2 regions of the Nocardioides sp. NPDC000445 genome follow, and region 1 is predicted to be linked to the other one. Evidence: riboswitches for the same ligand, from Rfam matches in the RefSeq annotation. Region 1 holds a riboswitch; the other holds the start of a gene.

The links. Region 1 has a riboswitch for glycine ahead of gcvP (aminomethyl-transferring glycine dehydrogenase). Riboswitches for the same ligand answer to the same signal wherever they lie in the genome.
Region 2: another riboswitch for glycine. It lies ahead of gcvT (glycine cleavage system aminomethyltransferase GcvT); the one in region 1 lies ahead of gcvP (aminomethyl-transferring glycine dehydrogenase).

What each region holds. Positions count from the first base shown of each region.
Region 1 covers NZ_JBEPDH010000004.1:134,458-143,033, forward strand. Annotated here, with positions in the region: gene ABT304_RS07045 (helix-turn-helix transcriptional regulator) at 1-347, opposite strand, end outside; gene ABT304_RS07050 (MFS transporter) at 490-1,896, shown strand; gene ABT304_RS07055 (MerR family transcriptional regulator) at 2,042-2,659, shown strand; glycine riboswitch at 2,741-2,831, shown strand; gene gcvP (aminomethyl-transferring glycine dehydrogenase) at 2,891-5,779, shown strand; gene ABT304_RS07065 (SGNH/GDSL hydrolase family protein) at 5,831-7,054, opposite strand; gene ABT304_RS07070 (AAA family ATPase) at 7,178-8,576, opposite strand, start outside.
Region 2 covers NZ_JBEPDH010000026.1:29,570-38,145, forward strand. Annotated here, with positions in the region: gene ABT304_RS27045 (sugar ABC transporter ATP-binding protein) at 1-673, opposite strand, end outside; gene ABT304_RS27050 (DUF2291 family protein) at 670-1,329, opposite strand; gene ABT304_RS27055 (triose-phosphate isomerase family protein) at 1,326-2,171, opposite strand; gene ABT304_RS27060 (alcohol dehydrogenase catalytic domain-containing protein) at 2,168-3,229, opposite strand; gene ABT304_RS27065 (sugar-binding transcriptional regulator) at 3,392-4,378, shown strand; gene ABT304_RS27070 (LLM class flavin-dependent oxidoreductase) at 4,394-5,383, opposite strand; gene ABT304_RS27075 (Crp/Fnr family transcriptional regulator) at 5,546-6,226, shown strand; gene ABT304_RS27080 (CobW family GTP-binding protein) at 6,236-7,273, opposite strand; glycine riboswitch at 7,351-7,446, shown strand; glycine riboswitch at 7,448-7,548, shown strand; gene gcvT (glycine cleavage system aminomethyltransferase GcvT) at 7,605-8,576, shown strand, end outside.

The sequences.
Region 1 (8,576 bases):
ACGAGCACCGAGGGACGTACGGTGGTGTCGGTCGTCGCCTGGGGCACGCTGACGCGCCCCGAGGCGACCTCGGCGAGCTCGTGCAGGCGCTGATGGGCGTCGCCGGTCAAGCGCAGGGTACGAGCCAGCGAGTCCAGGACGGCCGCTGACGGGTTGGTCTCCCGCCCGCGCTCGAGCCGGGTGTAGTAGTCCACCGAGACGCCGGCGAGCGCCGCAAGCTCCTCGCGCCGCAGCCCAGGCGTACGCCGCACGCCGGTGCCGGCGGGCAGGCCCGCCTCCTCCGGGGTCACCCGTGTCCGGCGGGCACGCAGGTAGCGCCCCAGCTCGGTCGCAGCCATGTCACTCATCCCCACCAGTGTGCCGCAGGTCCGGCTCGCGTGAGGGGCCGTGTCACACCCACCCCTGGTGACACCCCGGCATCGCGCGGTCTGCCTCTGCGCGCGCGACGCAACCAGACTTTCGGGGACAACGACCTGGAGGAGGAGCACGATGACCGCAGTAGCCCAAGAGGTGCCGAGCAGAGGTCCGGCAGCCGCGCCCGCCGGAAGCGTTCGAGCTCTGCTCGCCGCGCTCCTGGGCTTCACGGTGATCACCGTCGACGTCTCCGCGGTCAACATCGCGCTGCCCTACCTGCACCGGGACCTGGGTGGCGGGATGGCTGGTCTGCAGTGGGTCGTGGATGCGTACACGCTGATGTTCGCCGCCCTGATGCTCTCGGCGGGCGCGGTGACCGACCGGGTCGGACCGGTCCGGGCCTACGCCCTGGGGGTGGTGCTGTTCACCGTCGCCTCCGTGGCCTGCGCGGCCGCTCCGGTGATGCCGGCGCTCATCGCGGCCCGGGTGCTGCAGGGTGCTGCCGCCGCGCTGGTCATGCCGGCGTCGCTGGCGCTGGTCCGGGTGGCGTACGACGACGCGCGGGCCCGAGGGCAGGCCATCGCCGTGTGGACGATCGGCGGATCGGCGGCGATGGCGCTGGGGCCGGTGGCCGGAGGCCTGCTGAGCGAGTACGCCGGCTGGCGCTGGGTGTTCCTGGTCAACGTCCCGGTCGGGATCCTCATCGTCGCCCTGCTCGCCGGTCTGCGGATCCGGGCGGTACGGCGGCGGGCACCGCTCGACCTCCCTGGCCAGGCGCTCGCCGTGCTCGCGCTGTCGGCGCTGACGTACGCCGTCATCGAGGCCGGTCACACCGGCTGGCACCCGCCCGCCCTGCTCGCGGCAGCGGTAGCCGTCTCGGCGGCCGTTGCCTTCGTCGTGGTGGAGCGTCGCTCGGCGGCGCCGGTGCTGCCGCTCGGGCTGGTGGGTCGGGGGAGGGTCGCGGTCGCGCTCGTCTCCGGGTTCGGGATCAACTTCGGGTTCTACGGCGGGATCTTCCTGCTCGGCCTCTACTACCAGCAGGTGCGGGGCTGGAGCGGTGCCGAGGCGGGGCTGATGTTCGTCATCCCGGCGGCCATGACCACGTGCGCCAACGTCGTGGCGCCGCGCCTGGCGTACGTCGTGGGCCGGCGCCCGCTCATCGTCGGCGGCCAGCTGATCCTCGCGGTCGGAATGCTCGCCCTGCTCCCGCTGACGACGACGACGCCGGTCTGGCTGGTCCTGGTGCTGCTCGTCCCGCTCGCCACCGGCGGTGCGCTGGCGATCACCCTCGTCACCGCCGACCTGATCGACGCGGTCGAGCCCGCCCGCGTGGGTGTCGCGACCGGCGCGCTGAGCACGTTCCGGCAGACGGGCGGCGCGATCGCGGTCGCCGTCTTCGGTGGTCTGGGGGCCGGTGCGTCCGGGATCCTCACCCTTCCCGGGATGCAGGCATCTCTCCTCGCCGGGGCCGGCGTCCTGGTGCTGACCGCCCTCGTGGCGACCGTCAGGTGCCGAAAGCCTCAGGCTCTACTTGAGGGTTAGCCCGGACGACACGCCGGAGGGGGTTCTTTGACCAGGGCCCTTGCGGCGCTTACCTTGTAGTTGTCTCTGTTGTAACTCCAACGATGTGGTCCCCCCGCCGCAGCCGTTCATTCCCCGAGTGGAGTTACGCACAACGGAGTAGACGATGGAGGACATCGTGTTCGACCACGAGCAGAAGCCCGGCCACGGCGCCGACGACGCGCAACGCGCGGCGGAGCAGGCTGACGAGCAGGGCCTTCTCTTCACCGACGATGTCTCGCCCCTGCCGAGCGACACCGGTTACCGCGGGCCGACGGCCTGCAACGCTGCGGGGATCAGCTACCGCCAGCTCGACTACTGGGCACGCACCGGACTCGTCGAGCCGAGTGTGCGCGGCGCCACCGGCTCCGGCACTCAGCGGCTCTACTCCTTCCGCGACATCCTGATCCTCAAGGTCATCAAGCGGCTCCTCGACGCCGGCATCTCGCTGCAGCAGATCCGCGCTGCCGTGCAGCACCTGCGTGAGCGGGGCACCGACGACCTGACCCGCGTCACCCTGATGAGCGACGGCGCCTCGGTCTACGAGTGCACCAGCAACGACGAGGTCATCGACCTGCTCCAGGGCGGGCAGGGCGTCTTCGGCATCGCCATCGGCGGTGTCTGGCGCGAGATCGAGGGCACGCTCTCCGAGCTCCCCAGCGAGCGTACGACCGACGACGGCGAGCAGGTCGCCTCGATGTCCGACGAGCTCTCCGCCCGCCGCGCGGCGCGCAACGCAGGGTAGTAAACGTCACGTAACACTAGACCCCGAGGTCCCCGCAGAGGCGGGGCCTCGGGGTCTAGTCGTTTATGCTGGAGTTGCTGACCATCCCGCACGGGAGAGCTCCTCTCGAAGGGGCGCCGAAGGGGCAATTCCTCCCCGGAAACTCTCAGGCATCCACGACTGTGCGGACCAGGCAACTCTGAAGCGGCGCAGGTGCGGTGACAGAGGGGGAGGGCGTACGAGTTGTCTTAGATGCCCTCAGGAGCCACTGTGTCCGACACGCCCACTCTGTCCGAGCTCGACGCCGCCTCCCCGTTCGTGGCGCGCCACGTCGGACTCTCGGCCGCCGACGAGGCGACCATGCTCGCGCGGCTCGGGTACGACTCGGTAGCAGCGATGATGGACGCCGCCGTCCCGGCCGGGATCCGCTCGGTGGAGTCGCTGGACCTGCCGGCCGCGCTGAGCGAGGCGCAGGTGGCCTCGCTGGCGCGGGAGATCGCAGCCTCCAACAAGCCCGGCGAGGCGATGATCGGGCTCGGCTACCACGCCACCGTGACGCCGCCGGTGATCCGTCGCAACGTGCTCGAGGACCCGAGCTGGTACACCGCCTACACGCCCTACCAGCCCGAGATCTCCCAGGGCCGCCTCGAGGCGCTCATCAACTTCCAGACCATGGTCGGCGACCTGACCGGCCTGCCGGTGGCCAACTCCTCGCTCCTGGACGAGGGCACCGCGGCCGCCGAGGCGTTGGCGCTGGTGCACCGAGCCAACCGCAAAGGCTCCGGTCCGTTCGTCATCGACGCCGACGCCCTGCCGCAGTCGATCGAGGTCGTGAAGGTGCGCGCCGAGGCGATGGGCCTCGAGGTCGTCGTGGCCGACCTCTCGCAGGGTCTGCCCGAGGGCGACGTGATCGGCGTGCTGGTGCAGTACCCCGGCGCCTCCGGTGGCGTCCCCGACCTCAAGCCGGTCATCGATGCCGCCCATGAGCGGGGTGCGCTGGCCGTCGTCGCCGCCGACCTGCTCGCGCTCACCGTCCTGGAGGCGCCCGGCACCCTCGGCGCCGACGTCGTCGTCGGCTCGACGCAGCGCTTCGGCATCCCGCTCTTCTACGGCGGCCCGCACGCCGGCTACATGGCCGTCCACGAGGGGATCGAGCGGCACCTGCCGGGTCGTCTCGTCGGCGTCTCCGTCGATGCCGAGGGGCGGCCCGCGTACCGTCTCGCACTGCAGACCCGCGAGCAGCACATCCGCCGCGAGAAGGCGACCTCCAACATCTGCACCGCGCAGGTGCTGCTGGCCGTCGGCGCTTCGATGTACGCCGTCTACCACGGCCCCGACGGGCTGCGGACGATCGCGACCCGGACCCACCGCTACGCCGCCGTCCTGGCCGCCGCGCTCAAGTCGGCCGGGCTCCCCCTGGTCTCGGAGACGTTCTTCGACACGCTGGGTGTCACCGTCCCCGGCCGGGCGGCAGATGTCGTGGCCGCGGCGCGCCGTTTCGGCGTACATCTTCGTCTCGTGGACGCCGACACCGTCGGCATCTCGACCTCGGAGGCGACCACTCGCTCGACCCTGTCGGCCGTGCTCAACGCCTTCGGCGTCGCGGGTGCGGACCTGGACGAGATCGACCGCACCACGGCCAGCGCGCTGCCTGACGGCCTGCTGCGCACCACCGACTACCTCACCCACGAGGTCTTCAACGCGCACCACAGCGAGACCCAGATGCTGCGCTACCTGCACAAGCTGGCGGCGCGCGACTACGCGCTGGACAAGGGCATGATCCCGCTCGGCTCGTGCACCATGAAGCTCAACGCGACCACCGAGATGGAGCCGATCTCGCTGCCCGGCTTCGCCGACCTGCACCCGTTCGTGCCCGCCGAGGACGCCGCCGGCTACACGCGTCTGGTCGGTGAGCTGGAGGGCTGGCTGGCAGAGGTCACCGGCTACGACGAGGTCTCCATCCAGCCGAACGCCGGCTCGCAGGGTGAGTTCGCCGGCCTGATGGCGATCCGCGGCTACCTGGACGCGCAGGGCCAGGGTCACCGCAAGATCTGCCTGATGCCGTCCTCCGCGCACGGCACCAACGCCGCCTCGGCCGTGATGGCCGGGATGAAGGTGGAGGTCGTGAAGTCGTCCGAGGACGGCACCGTCGACCTCGACGATCTGCGGGCGAAGCTGGACGCCCACGGCGAGAACGTCGCCGCGATCATGGTGACGTACCCCTCGACCCACGGGGTCTACGAGGAGGGCATCACCGAGGTGTGCTCGCTGGTGCACGAGGCCGGCGGTCAGGTCTACATCGACGGCGCCAACTTCAACGCGCTCCTGGGCTACGCCAAGCCCGGCGAGTTCGGTGGCGACGTCTCCCACCTGAACCTGCACAAGACCTTCTGCATCCCGCACGGCGGTGGCGGTCCGGGCGTCGGCCCGGTCGCGGTCCGCTCCCACCTGGCGCCCTACCTGCCCTCGCACTCCCTGCACCCGGACACCTCGAAGCGCTCGGGCATCGGCGCGATCTCGGCGGCTCCGTACGGCTCGGCCGGCATCCTGCCGATCTCGTGGGCGTACGTCCGGCTCATGGGCGCCGAGGGTCTGACCCGGGCGACGTCGGCCGCGGTGCTGTCGGCCAACTACGTGGCCTCGCGCCTCAACGAGCACTTCCCGGTGCTCTACCGCGGCGAGACCGGCCTGGTCGCTCACGAGTGCATCCTCGACCTGCGGCCGATCACCAAGGAGACCGGTGTCACCGTCGACGACGTCGCCAAGCGGCTCATCGACTACGGCTTCCACGCCCCGACGATGTCCTTCCCGGTCGCCGGCACGCTCATGGTCGAGCCCACCGAGTCCGAGGACCTCGGCGAGCTGGACCGGTTCATCGACGCGATGATCGCGATCAAGGGCGAGATCGACCGGGTCGCCTCGGGTGAGTGGACCGCTGAGACCTCGGTCCTGCGCGGTGCCCCGCACACCTCTCGTGCCCTCGTCGGCGACTGGGACCGGGCGTACTCCCGCGAGGAGGCCGTCTTCCCGCGCGGCATCGACCCGGACAAGTACTGGCCGCCGGTGGCCCGCATCGACAACACCTACGGCGACCGCAACCTGGTCTGCTCCTGCCCGCCGGTGGAGTCCTTCGCCGAGTGACGTTATCGCCGAGTCGGCGCGTCATGACGCGCCGACTCGGCGAGGTCTTGGTCAGCTCAGGGTCATGATCGGCTCGCCGTTGGCGTTGAGCCCGGTGCCGTGGGTGCACGTGCCGGACCTCGGCGCGCCGCCGTTGTAGGCCTGGCGTAGGCAGTTGCGCAGGGCGAGCTGTCCCCAGTAGTTGGGGTGCAGGCTCTCCTGGATGTAGTAGTTGCCGCTCGCGGTGGAGACGGTACGGATCTGGTTGACCCACTCGGTGCGGTCGACCGCACCAGAGGCCCGCCAGCTCGACAGCCCCTTCTCCTCGAGAAGGCCCACGGTGTTCTCGCACAGCCGGCGGCCCGCGAAGGCGCCGGTGACGTCGATCTTCTTGATGTTGGTCAGCCCGGAGTCGCTCGCCGCACCCGAGATCGCGTTGTTGATCGTCGGCAGGATCGTGTTGTACGCGTAGTCGGCATCCGCGTTCCAGAAGCCGCAGCCGCCGGTGTTCTGACGGGTGTAGCCGGACTCGCTGTAGCGGTAGACCGAGGAGGTCGCGAGCGGCGAGGGCACGTTCTGGACGATCAGGGTCCAGGCGCCGTCCGCGTAGCCCGCGTTGCGCATGGCGGTGCGCACGTTCTGGAACGCGGTGGCGATCCTGGCGCGTACCGCGGCGACGTTGCCGGCCGCCATGGCGCTGGTGACGACCGCGTCGTCCTTGCAGTAGTCCTTGGCCCAGGAGGGCGAGAGCAGGAAGTTCTGTACGCACTGGGTGACGATGGCGGCGAAGTTGAAGTCGTTGCCGCCGATGCCGATCGTCACCGCCTTGACGTTGTGGCTCGCCGCGAAGCTCTGCAGCATGAGGGCCTGGCCCTGGTTGCTGCCGTTGGAGTAGAAGTCGATGCCGGGCTTGAAGTAGCCCTCGCTGGTCGTGGTCGTGGCGACCTTCGCGCCCGAGCAGGCCAGGTTGAGCCCGTTCACGCCACCGCCGACGTACGCCTCGGCGGCCGTGCTGCGGTGGCAGCGGTTGATCGTCTCGGCGGTGTGGCCGGCGTTGTCGAAGTAGGTCGCGCTGCCGCCCGCATCGACGAGCGACTCGCCGGAGTTGCTGTTGCCGGCCCAGCGGCCGGCCTCGCCGGAGACGTAGCTGTCACCCACGGTGACGATCCACGGTGCGCCGCTTCCGGGGCCGTCGGCGTGGGCTGGAGAGGCCAACAAGGTCGTCGCGGAAAGCAGGGACGCGGGTAGGAGAAGGGTCGCGGCGACCTGGGCGACACGGGTGCTGAGACGTGGCACGGAAACCTCCGGGTGGTCTGGGACGGCTTCCGCGGTGCGGAGCCGCCTCAGGCTAGTGACGTACGTCACTCCCGGGGAACTACTGGCGGGTAATAACTCTCGTCCTGAGGGTAAATTCTTCGCTCAGACGCCGACGACGTGGAGGGTGGAGCCGTCGCGGCCCTTGGCCACGGCCAGCTGGGTGGGGATCCGCTCGCGCATCTCGGTGACGTGGCTGACCACGCCGATGATCCGACCGCCCTCGCGGAGGGTGTCGAGGACGTCGAGTACGTCATCGAGGGTGTCGGCGTCGAGGGAGCCGAAGCCCTCGTCGACGAACAGGGTGTCGAGCATCTGGCCGCCGGCCTCGTTCATGATCACGTCGGCCAGGCCCAGGGCCAGGGCGAGCGAGACCACGAAGGTCTCGCCGCCGGACAGGGTGGCGGGGTCTCGCGACTCGCCGGACCAGTCGTCGCGGACCATCAGCGCCAGACCGCCGCGGCGGTCGCCGGCGCCCTTGGCCGCGGAGTGCTCCAGGGCGTAGCGCTGGTCGCTCATCTTCGCCAGCCGCTCGTTGGCGGCGGCGACGACCTGGGTGAGGCGGTAGGCGACGACATAGGCCGACAGACTCATCTGGAGCTGGTTGTCACTGCTCTTGCCCTCCGCGAAGGAGGCGATCCGGGCAGCGACCTCGAGGTCGGAGCGTACGGGCGCCCAGGCAGAGAGCGCGCCGGTCAGGTCGCGCTGCAGGGAGTCGAGGCGGGCGGCCCGGTTGGCGGCGGTGTCGGCCGCCGAACGGGCTGAGTCGGCGGCGTCGGCGGCCTTGCGGTGGGCGGTGGCGAGCGCCGGCAGGTCCGGCTCCTCGTTGGCCAGGATCTCGGCGGCGCCGGGGGAGTCGAGGGTCGCCCGGGCGGCCGCCAGGCTGTCGGCGTACGTCTTGATCTGGCTGTTCAGCGCCGCGACCCGCTCCGGTGGTAGCGCCGCGGCGAGGGCGCTCTCGGGGGTGTCGAAGCCGGCCCGGACCGCGGTGGCGGTGAGGGTGCGCTCGGCCCCGGCGAGCGCCTCGGCGGCGCGGGTGGCGGCTTCCAGGCGCTCGAGGCTCGTGGTCGCCGCGCGGTGGTCGCGTTCGAGAGCGGTGAGCAGGGCGTCGAGATCCGGGTGGTCGCCGCGGACGTCGGTCAGCTGCTCCTCGAGGCGCTCGCGTTCCTCGGTGAGGTGACGCAGGGTGGTGTCGAGCTCGGCGGCGCGGGTCTCGAGCTCGGCGCGGAGCGTCGCCGAGCGGGCCCGGGCCTCTTCGACGGCGGTGAGCTCGGCGCGCAGGCTCGGCTCGCGGGCAGCGGTGCGCTCCAGACCGGCCAGGCGCTCGGCCATCGACGCGGCCGGCTCGTCGGTCTCCCCAGCAGCCTCCTGGGCGAGCTGCAGACGGGTGGTGAGGTCGCGCACGTGCTGGTCGCGGGCGTGCTCCTCGGCGCTGGCGTTGTCGTAGGTCGACTGAGCGGCCTTCTCGGCAGCCGCGTCGGGGGCGCCGTCGGCGGGGGAGGCC
Region 2 (8,576 bases), on a different contig from region 1:
GGTCGGCGATGCTGATCGCCTCCTCGAGGTGGTGGGAGATGTAGACGATCGCGACCCCGTTGGCGGTGAGCTCCCGGATGACCCGGAACAGCACCTCGACCTCGCTCGCACTGAGGGCGGAGGTGGGCTCGTCCATGATCAGGATCCGGGTCTCGGCGGCCAGCGCCCGCGCGATCTCGACGATCTGCTGCTGGCCCATCCGGAGGTCCGCGACCGGGGTCTGAGGCGCGATCTCCTCCTCGAGCTGGCGCATCAGCCGTGCGGTGATGTCGGCCTCGCGGGAGTAGTCGATCCCGCCCATCCGGGTGTGCAGCTCGCGGCCGAGGAAGATGTTGTCCCGCACGTTGAGGTTCGGGCAGAGGTTCGTCTCCTGGTGGATGATCGAGATCCCTCGCTCCACCGCGTCGACGGTGTTCTCCAGGGTGACCGGTTCGTCGTGCAGGACCAGCTGACCGCCGGTGGGCTGCTCGACGCCGGAGAGGATCTTCATGAGTGTTGACTTCCCGGCGCCGTTCTCCCCGAAGAGCACGGTGACCTGGCCGGCGCGGACCTCGAAGTCGACGCCCTTGAGCGCCTTGGTCACGCCGTACGTCTTGGAGATCCCGACCGCGCGGAGCACCACCTGACCCGTCTCGGTGGAGCCGGCGGTGGTCGTCATGGTTGGTGCGCTCATGGTGCGACCTCCAGCGTCAGCGGCTGGATCTGCACCGGCTTGGCCGCAGGCTGAGGCATGCCGGTGTCGGTGACGCTCACGATCCCGGTGAAGTCGAGCTTCGAGCCGGGCGCGATCTTCCCGCCCGTGCCCTGCTCGATCTGCTCGCGGACGAGAGCTTTCAGCTCGTCGCCCACCTGCTGATAGGTGGTCTGGTTGGAGGCGTCCCCGAACTTGAAGCCGAGGGCGTCGCGCAGGACCGCGCCGTTGGCGGCCGGTCCGGAGGCGAGGCTGAGCGGGGTCGTCGCGGGGACGCCCTCGACGGTGATCTCGACAGCCTGCTCCTGGGCCGCGACGACGGTCGCGGTGCCGCGTACGGGGAACAGGTAGGTGGTCTCGTTGGGCCTGGACGCGTCGAGGTCGTCGGCCGTCTTGGCGACATCCTCCTGGAGCCCGGTGAGGAGCTCAGGAAGCGGCGTCGCCGAGTCGGGGATGGTCTCGTTCGCCTCGGCGAAGAGGTCCTCTGCGGTCTTGGCCGGGTCGAAGGTCTCCGGGCCGATCGAGGCGAGCTCGTCGGGGGTGACGAAGCGGGTGCTGAGCGTCATCGCGACGAGGAGCGCGGCGAGGGCCACCGCTCCGCCGATGCGGAAGGGGGTGAGGCGGCGGTGTCGTGTCATCTTGGGTCCTTTCGAACGATCGCGGACACGAGGTCGGGGGTTGTTCGTCGACGGGGCCGTCGTCGACGGAGCGCGTCGGTGCACCGGTGAGCGAGGTCGAGAAGGCCCGGCGCGGTCCACGCGGCGCGCCCGACGAAGAGCCCGTCCACGTCCAGGCCCGTCACCAGGTCGGCGGCGTTGCCCGCATGGACGCTGCCTCCGTAGAGGACGGAGGTCGGCGTGCCCATCAGGTCCTCGTCCAGGGCCCGACGTACGACGGCGAGGCCTTCGGAGACCTCCGTCGGCGTGGCCGGACGGCCCTCGGACCCGATGGCCCAGTGCGGCTCGTAGGCCACCATCAGCTCGCTGGGTCGGTCTCGCCCGAGTCGGCCGAGTGCGGCGCGCACCTGGTGGGCCAGCACACCCGGGGTCTCGCCACGGGCGCGCTCGGCTGCGGTCTCGCCGACGCACACCAGGGGCGTCAGCCCGGCCGAGACCGCGGCCGCGACCTTGTCGGCCACCATGTCGTCGGTCTCGCCGAGCAGGGTGCGCCGCTCGGCGTGCCCGATCTCGACGAGGCTCGCGCCGGCGTCGCGCACCATGCTCATGGACACCTCGCCGGTGACGGCCCCGTCCGGACCCGGGTGCGCGTTCTGCGCCCCGAGGGTCACCCCGGACCCGTCCAGCCGGTCGTGGACGGTGGCCAGGGAGGTGGTGGCGGGCAGGACGAAGAGCCGCAGCTCGGGCGGGACGTTCCCCGCCTCGACCGCCGACCGCAGTTCGTCCGCGTACGCCCCGGCCTCGCCCAGGGTCTTCGTCATCTTCCAGCTCGTGCCGAGCCAGAAGGAGGTTGCGGTAGTCACGGGATCAGCGAGACCTTGATCGACTCGGTGCCACGCGCCACCAGGTCGAGGCCGTCCTGGAACCGGGCCAGGGGTAGCTGATGGGTGCAGATCTCGTCGAGCGGGAGCACACCCGACTCGAGCATCCGGATCGCGGCGGGCCAGCAGTGCGGGCCGAGATGGGCACCGCGTACGTCGAGCTCCTTGTCGTCGCTGATGATGCTCCAGTCGACGGTCACCTCGGAGCCGAAGACGCCGTACTCCACATAGGTGCCGAGCTTGCGCAGCACGTTGAGTCCCTGCAGCACCGCGGAAGGGTGCCCGGTTCCCTCGAGGTAGACGTCGGCGCCGTACCCGTCGGTGATCGAGCGGACGAACTCGACGGGGTCCTGCTCGGCGATGTTGACGATGTCGGTGGCACCACACTTCGTGGCCAGGTCCAGCTTCTCCGGTGCCATGTCGAGGGCGACCACCCGTGCCGGCGACTTGGCCGCGGCGCCGGCGATCATGCCGAGGCCGATGGGTCCGCAGCCGGCGACCACGACGACGTCGTCGAAGGTGATCTGGGCCCGCTCCACGGCGTGCAGGGAGCAGGACAGCGGCTCGGCGAAGGCCGCGTGCGCGGGCGGCAGGTCCTTGCTGATCCGGTGCACCAGGGAAGCGGGGGAGAAGACCATGTACTCGGCCATCGCGCCCGGGGTGCTGCGCTTGAACCCGAACATGTCGTGGGGTCCGCACATCCAGTACTCGCCGCGCCGGCAGTAGCGACACTCCCCGCACGGCACGATCTGCTCGGCGACGACCCGGTCGCCGACCTCGACCCCCCACCGAGCGCGGGCCTCCTCGTCCAGCGCGACCACCTCGCCGGTGAACTCGTGGCCGGGGATGACCTCGGTCTCGGCCCAGGCGGGCCGGTTCTCGTCACCCCAGAACTTGGCGGCGCCGTGGTAGCACTTCAAGTCGCTCGCGCATATCCCGACGGCCTCGACCCGGATCAGCGCCTCGCCCCGTCCCGGGACAGGGATCGGGACCTCCTCGAAGCGGTAGTCCTCGGGCCCGTGGCAGACGACCGCCTGCATCGTGCGCCCGTCGATCTCCGAAGCTGCCTGCGTCATGGGACCTCCTGTTAGTGATCTTGATCACTCGAACTCATCCACCGTCCCATACGTCGCGAACAAATGTCCAGAACAGATTTTCAGGTTTGGACGGATCGGCGGCCGCGGCTGTGGAAGAGTGGTGCCGTGGAGAACACAGGCGGAGCGCACGGCAACCAGCCGATCCTGGAGGCCGCAGGGGCGGCCAGCACACGCTTTACCCCCGAGGTCATGCATGCGGCGGCGACGCTCTACTACCTCAAGGAGGCAACCCAGGCTCAGGTCGCGCAGCAGCTCGGCATCAGCCGCGCGACGGTGAGCAGGGTGCTCTCCGAGGCGCGCCGCACGGGCATCGTCCGGATCGAGGTGATCGACCCCGCGACCCGGCGCGCCTCCGAGATGGAGGAGCGGCTCTGCGAGGCCCTCGGCCTCGCCCGGGTCTTCGTCGCCGGAGGGTTCCACCGCTCGCTCACCGGAGCGGCGCTCGCCGCCCGGCTCGGCGAGGCGTTGACCGAGATCGGGCTGAAGGCCGGCGACGTGCTGCTGGTCTCCTCGGGTCGCACCGTCTGGGAGGTGAGCCAGGAGGCGCTGCCGTCCTTCCCGGGCGTGGTGGTGACGCCGACCGTCGGTGGGCAGGACGAGCCCGAGGCCTGGTATCAGACCAACGAGATCACCAGGATGTTCGCCGAGCAGCTCGACGGGCGTCCGGTCTTCCTCTACGCCCCGGCGCAGCCGGGAGCCGACCTGCACCGGCTGCTGCTCCAGGATCCGAGCACCCGTCGAGTGCTCGACCTGTGGAGCCAGGCGCGGGTGGCCGTGCTCGGCATCGGAGCGCCCCCGCTGACCCGCGAGTCGTTGCCCGGCTATGTGCCGCGCGACGCGCCCTGGCTCCGTGAGGCCGCGGGCGACATCTGCACCAGGTTCTTCGACGAGGACGGGCAGCCGCTGCCCTACCCCGAGGAGTTCCTCGTCGCCACCACCTACGAGGAGCTCCGGGCCATCCCGCACACCATCGCGGTGGCGGTGGGTCCGACGAAGGTGCCCAGCATCATCGCGGGCTCGCGGGCCGGCTGGTTCAACACCCTGATCACGGACGAGGACACCGCTGTCCGGATGCTCGACAAGCTGGGCTGAGGCGTTTGCCGGCGACTATCTCCCGACGGCCCGGCCGGTCATGATCCCGGCGAGCGCGGCGTCGGAGGCGAGCTGGGCGTCGCGGTCATAGGTCGAGGTGAAGGCGAGCAGCTCGTCGGCTCCGGTGGCCTCGGCCAGCCGGTCGAGGCGACGCCGGACGGACTCGGCAGATCCCGCGGTCGTACGCGCCAGATGCGCGTCGACCCGTTCGCGCACCTGGTTCGACCAGGTCTGGTCCCGGATCGCCGCGACCGGCTCGAGCGGACCGAACTCGCCGGTCTGCCGCGACCTGGCCATCGCCCACGCCTCCGGCAGAGCGAGCTCGGCGGCCTCGGCGTCGGTGTCGGCGACGAGCACGTCGACGGAGACGGTCACCGACGGCTCGGCCGCCCGTGAGGAGGGCCGGAAGTCCGTGCGGTACGCCCCGAGGACCTCGTCCAGCCGCGGGCTGTACAGCACCGGACCGCCCACGACGACCGGCAGCCCAAGCTTCGCGGCGAGAGCGACGCCCTTCCCGGTCGCCAGCACGAACACCGGGATCTGGTGGGCGGCGGCAGGCCGGGCGGTGACGGCCGCGGTGCGGTCGAGATAGTCGCGGAGCTCCACGATGTCCTCGGCGAACGCGTCCGGGGCGTCGAGCTCCTGCCGCAGGGCGCGGCGTACGGGCGCGGTGAAGCCCAACGTACGGCCCAGGCCGAGGTCGATCCGGCCGGGATAGAGCGCGTCGAGCATGAGGAACTGCTCGGCGACGACCAGCGGCTGGTGGTGGGGCAGCATCACCCCGCCCGACCCGAGCCGGATCGTGGACGTGTGCGCGCCGAGCGCACCGAGGAGCACCGGCGGCGACCCCGACGCGATCCCCGGCACCGCGTGGTGCTCGGCGACCCAGAACCGGTGGTAGCCGAGCCGCTCGGCGGCCACCGCCCGCTCGATCGTGTGGGTCAGCGCAGCGCCCTCGGCGTACCCCACCCGCGTGCGGGACCGGTCCAGCATGGAGAGCTTCACGGCAGGTTCAACGATCCAGAGCCCCCGAGGCTTCCCGCCGTGGCCGGTGTGGCGAAGAACGCACCCGACAGGGGTGCGATGCGGGCCACACCTCCGCTGTCGAGGCCCCGGATCTGGCTACGCTGATGTCTTCGGTAAAAAGATGACAGGAGCGGCTGGGTAATGGATCAAGACGTGCTTCGGCACGCACCGCTTTTCAGCGAGCTGGACGACGAGTCGATGACGGCGATGCTCGCGATGATGGGTCAGACACGCCTTAGGCGCGGCGAGGTGTTGTTCCACGAGGGCGACGCCGCCGACCGGCTCTACGCGGTCGTGGACGGCAAGGTGAAGCTGAGCCGTGCCGCGGCCAACGGACAGGACAGCGTGCTCGCGATCCTGGGGCCGGGCCAGGTGTTCGGCGAGCTGTCGCTCTTCGACCCCGGCCGACGCTCCTCCACGGTCACGGCCGTCACCGATCAGGTCGAGCTCGCCTCGCTGTCGCACGACGACCTGTTGGGCCTGCTCGACGGGCGCCCGAGCGTGACCCGCGGGCTGCTCGCCCTGCTGTCGGGCCGCCTGCGCCGGGCCAACGACGTGATCGGCGACCTGGTCTTCGCGGACGCGCCCCGCCGGGTGGCGAAGGCTCTGCTCGACCTCGCCGAGAGGTTCGGCGAGACCACCGACGAAGGCGTGCACGTACGCCACGACCTGACCCAGGAGGAGCTCGCGCAGCTCGTGGGCGCGGCTCGGGAGACGGTCAACAAGGCGCTCGCCGACTTCGCGGCCAAGGGCTGGGTCAGGCTGGAGTCGCGGTCGGTGGTCATCACCGACATGGAACGGATCGTCCGCCGCGCGGGGTGATTCGGCTGGTCAGAGGCTGACCCGGACCAGCTGGCGTAGCCGGCGAAGACCCTCGGTGCTCGGCCGTTCGGCCGGGGCGAGGGCGTCGGTGAGGTCCACCCGGACTGAGTCGGCCTCGAGCTCGAGGCCGATCGCCACGAGCTCGCTCGTCGCGTCCTGACTCCGTCTGGCTGCGGCGACGTGGGCGCTGCGTCCGACCAGGTTCACGTGGTAGCTGCGCGGCCCCTGGCCGGTCGCGACGGCGACGGTCCCCTTGACCCGGTACGCCGTCGCCGGCGGCTCCTCGAGCAGGTCGACCAGTCGAGCCGGCTCGATGGTGCCCGGCGTCGTCACGGTGACCGCCCGGGCATGCTGATGTGCCTCGTGCGAGGCGGCCGCCACGCGCAGCAGCGCGGCGATCGGCAGCTCGTCGGGCGGGTCCTCGGGCACGGCGGCGTCGTAGACGAGCCGCGGGTCGATGCGGCCACCCACGGCGTACGCGATGTGGACCTCGGGGTTGTGCTCGCGCACGCGTCGCTCGATGCGCGCCAGGACCTCGTCCCGCTCGGCAGCCGGAACCAGGTCGGTCTTGTTGATCACGACCAACGAGGCGGCCGCGAACCGGACCGGCGCCGGGCCCCGGCCGTCGTCGAGGGTGTCGAAGTACGCCGAGGCGTCGACGACCTCGATGAGCCCACCGCGGCGTACGCGCTCGACACCGCTGAACCGGACCAGCTTGGCCAGCGTGCCGGGCTCGGCGATCCCGCTGGCCTCGACGATGACGACGTCGAGCGCGAGCCGCGGGTGGGTCAGCTTCTCGAGGGCGTCGTCGAGACCACCGGCGTCGGGCAGGCAGCACAGACAGCCCCCGGCGATCGAGGCCGGCTCGTCGATCTGGCCGGTGACGAGACCGGCGTCGACGTTGATGTCGCCGAAGTCGTTGACGACCACGCCCACCCGAGCGCCGGGCTGGCGCAGCAGATGGTTGAGCAGTGTGGTCTTACCCGACCCGAGATGACCGGTGAGGATGACCACGGGAACCCGGCTGCTGGTGCTGGTCGGTGGCATCGGGCCATCGTAGGTCGTCATCTTGACGGCTGAGATGGCCACACCTAGGTTTGCCGCACAACTTCACATCCGCCACTTGAACCGCAGCGGGAGAGTCCTTGCCCATCCGGGGTGAGGCGCCGAAGGAGCAAACCTCCCCAGAATCTCTCAGGCCCCATGACCGCTGTGGTGAGGCGACCTCTGGAAAGACAGGATCCGCTGGATCCTGCACCCACGGTGCAAATCGCCCCCATCGGGCGGTGAAGCTCTCAGGTAGCGATGACAGAGCGGGGAGGTCACCCGTCCACGGGTGCCGCTGTCGGCACCCACCACCAGGGAGCCTCCCGCACACATGACCTCACCCGTCCCTACCCCTCTGCACGCGATCCACCAGGCGCTCGGCGCCTCGTTCACCGACTTCGCCGGCTGGAGCATGCCGGTCCGGTACGGCTCGGAGACCGCCGAGCACCATGCCGTACGCACCACCGCGGGCCTCTTCGACCTGTCCCACATGGGCGAGATCGAGGTGACCGGCCCCGAGGCCGGACGCGCCCTCGACCACGCCCTGGTCGGCAGGCCCTCGGCGATCGGCATCGGCCGCGCCCGCTACTCGATGATCTGCGCCGAGGACGGCGGCATCATCGACGACCTGGTCGTCTACCGGCTCGAGCAGGAGCGCTACCTGGTCGTCGCCAACGCGAGCAACGTCGGTGTCGTCGCTCCGGCTCTGGTCGAGCGGGCCGAGGGCTGCGACGCCGTGGTCCGCGACGCCTCCGCGGAGTGGGCGCTGATCGCGGTCCAGGGCCCCGCCTCGGCGGCGATCCTGGCCGCTGTGACCGACCTGGACGTCTCCTCCCTGAGGTACTACGCCATCGACGCCGGCACGGTCGCCGGGGTCGAGGCCCTGCTCGCCCGCACCGGCTACACCGGCGAGGACGGCTTCGAGATCTACTGCGCGCCCTCGTCGGCCGCTGCCGTCTGGGAGGCCCTCACCGAGGCGGGTACGCCGCACGGCCTGCAGCCCGCGGGACTCGCCTGCCGCGACACCCTCCGGCTCGAGGCCGGCATGCCGCTCTACGGCAACGAGCTGAACCGCGAGACGACCCCCTTCGAGGCCGGTCTCGGCCGGGTCGTCGTCTTCGACAAGCCCGACGGCTTCGTCGGCGCCGCCGCCCTGGCCGTACGCCGCGACGAAGGCCCGCGCAGCGTGCTCGTCGGCCTGGTGGCTGCCGGTCGCCGGTCTCCGCGAGCGGGCTACGCCGTCGTGGATCCGGCCACCGGCGACGAGATCGGCGTGGTCACCAGCGGCTCACCCTCGCCGACC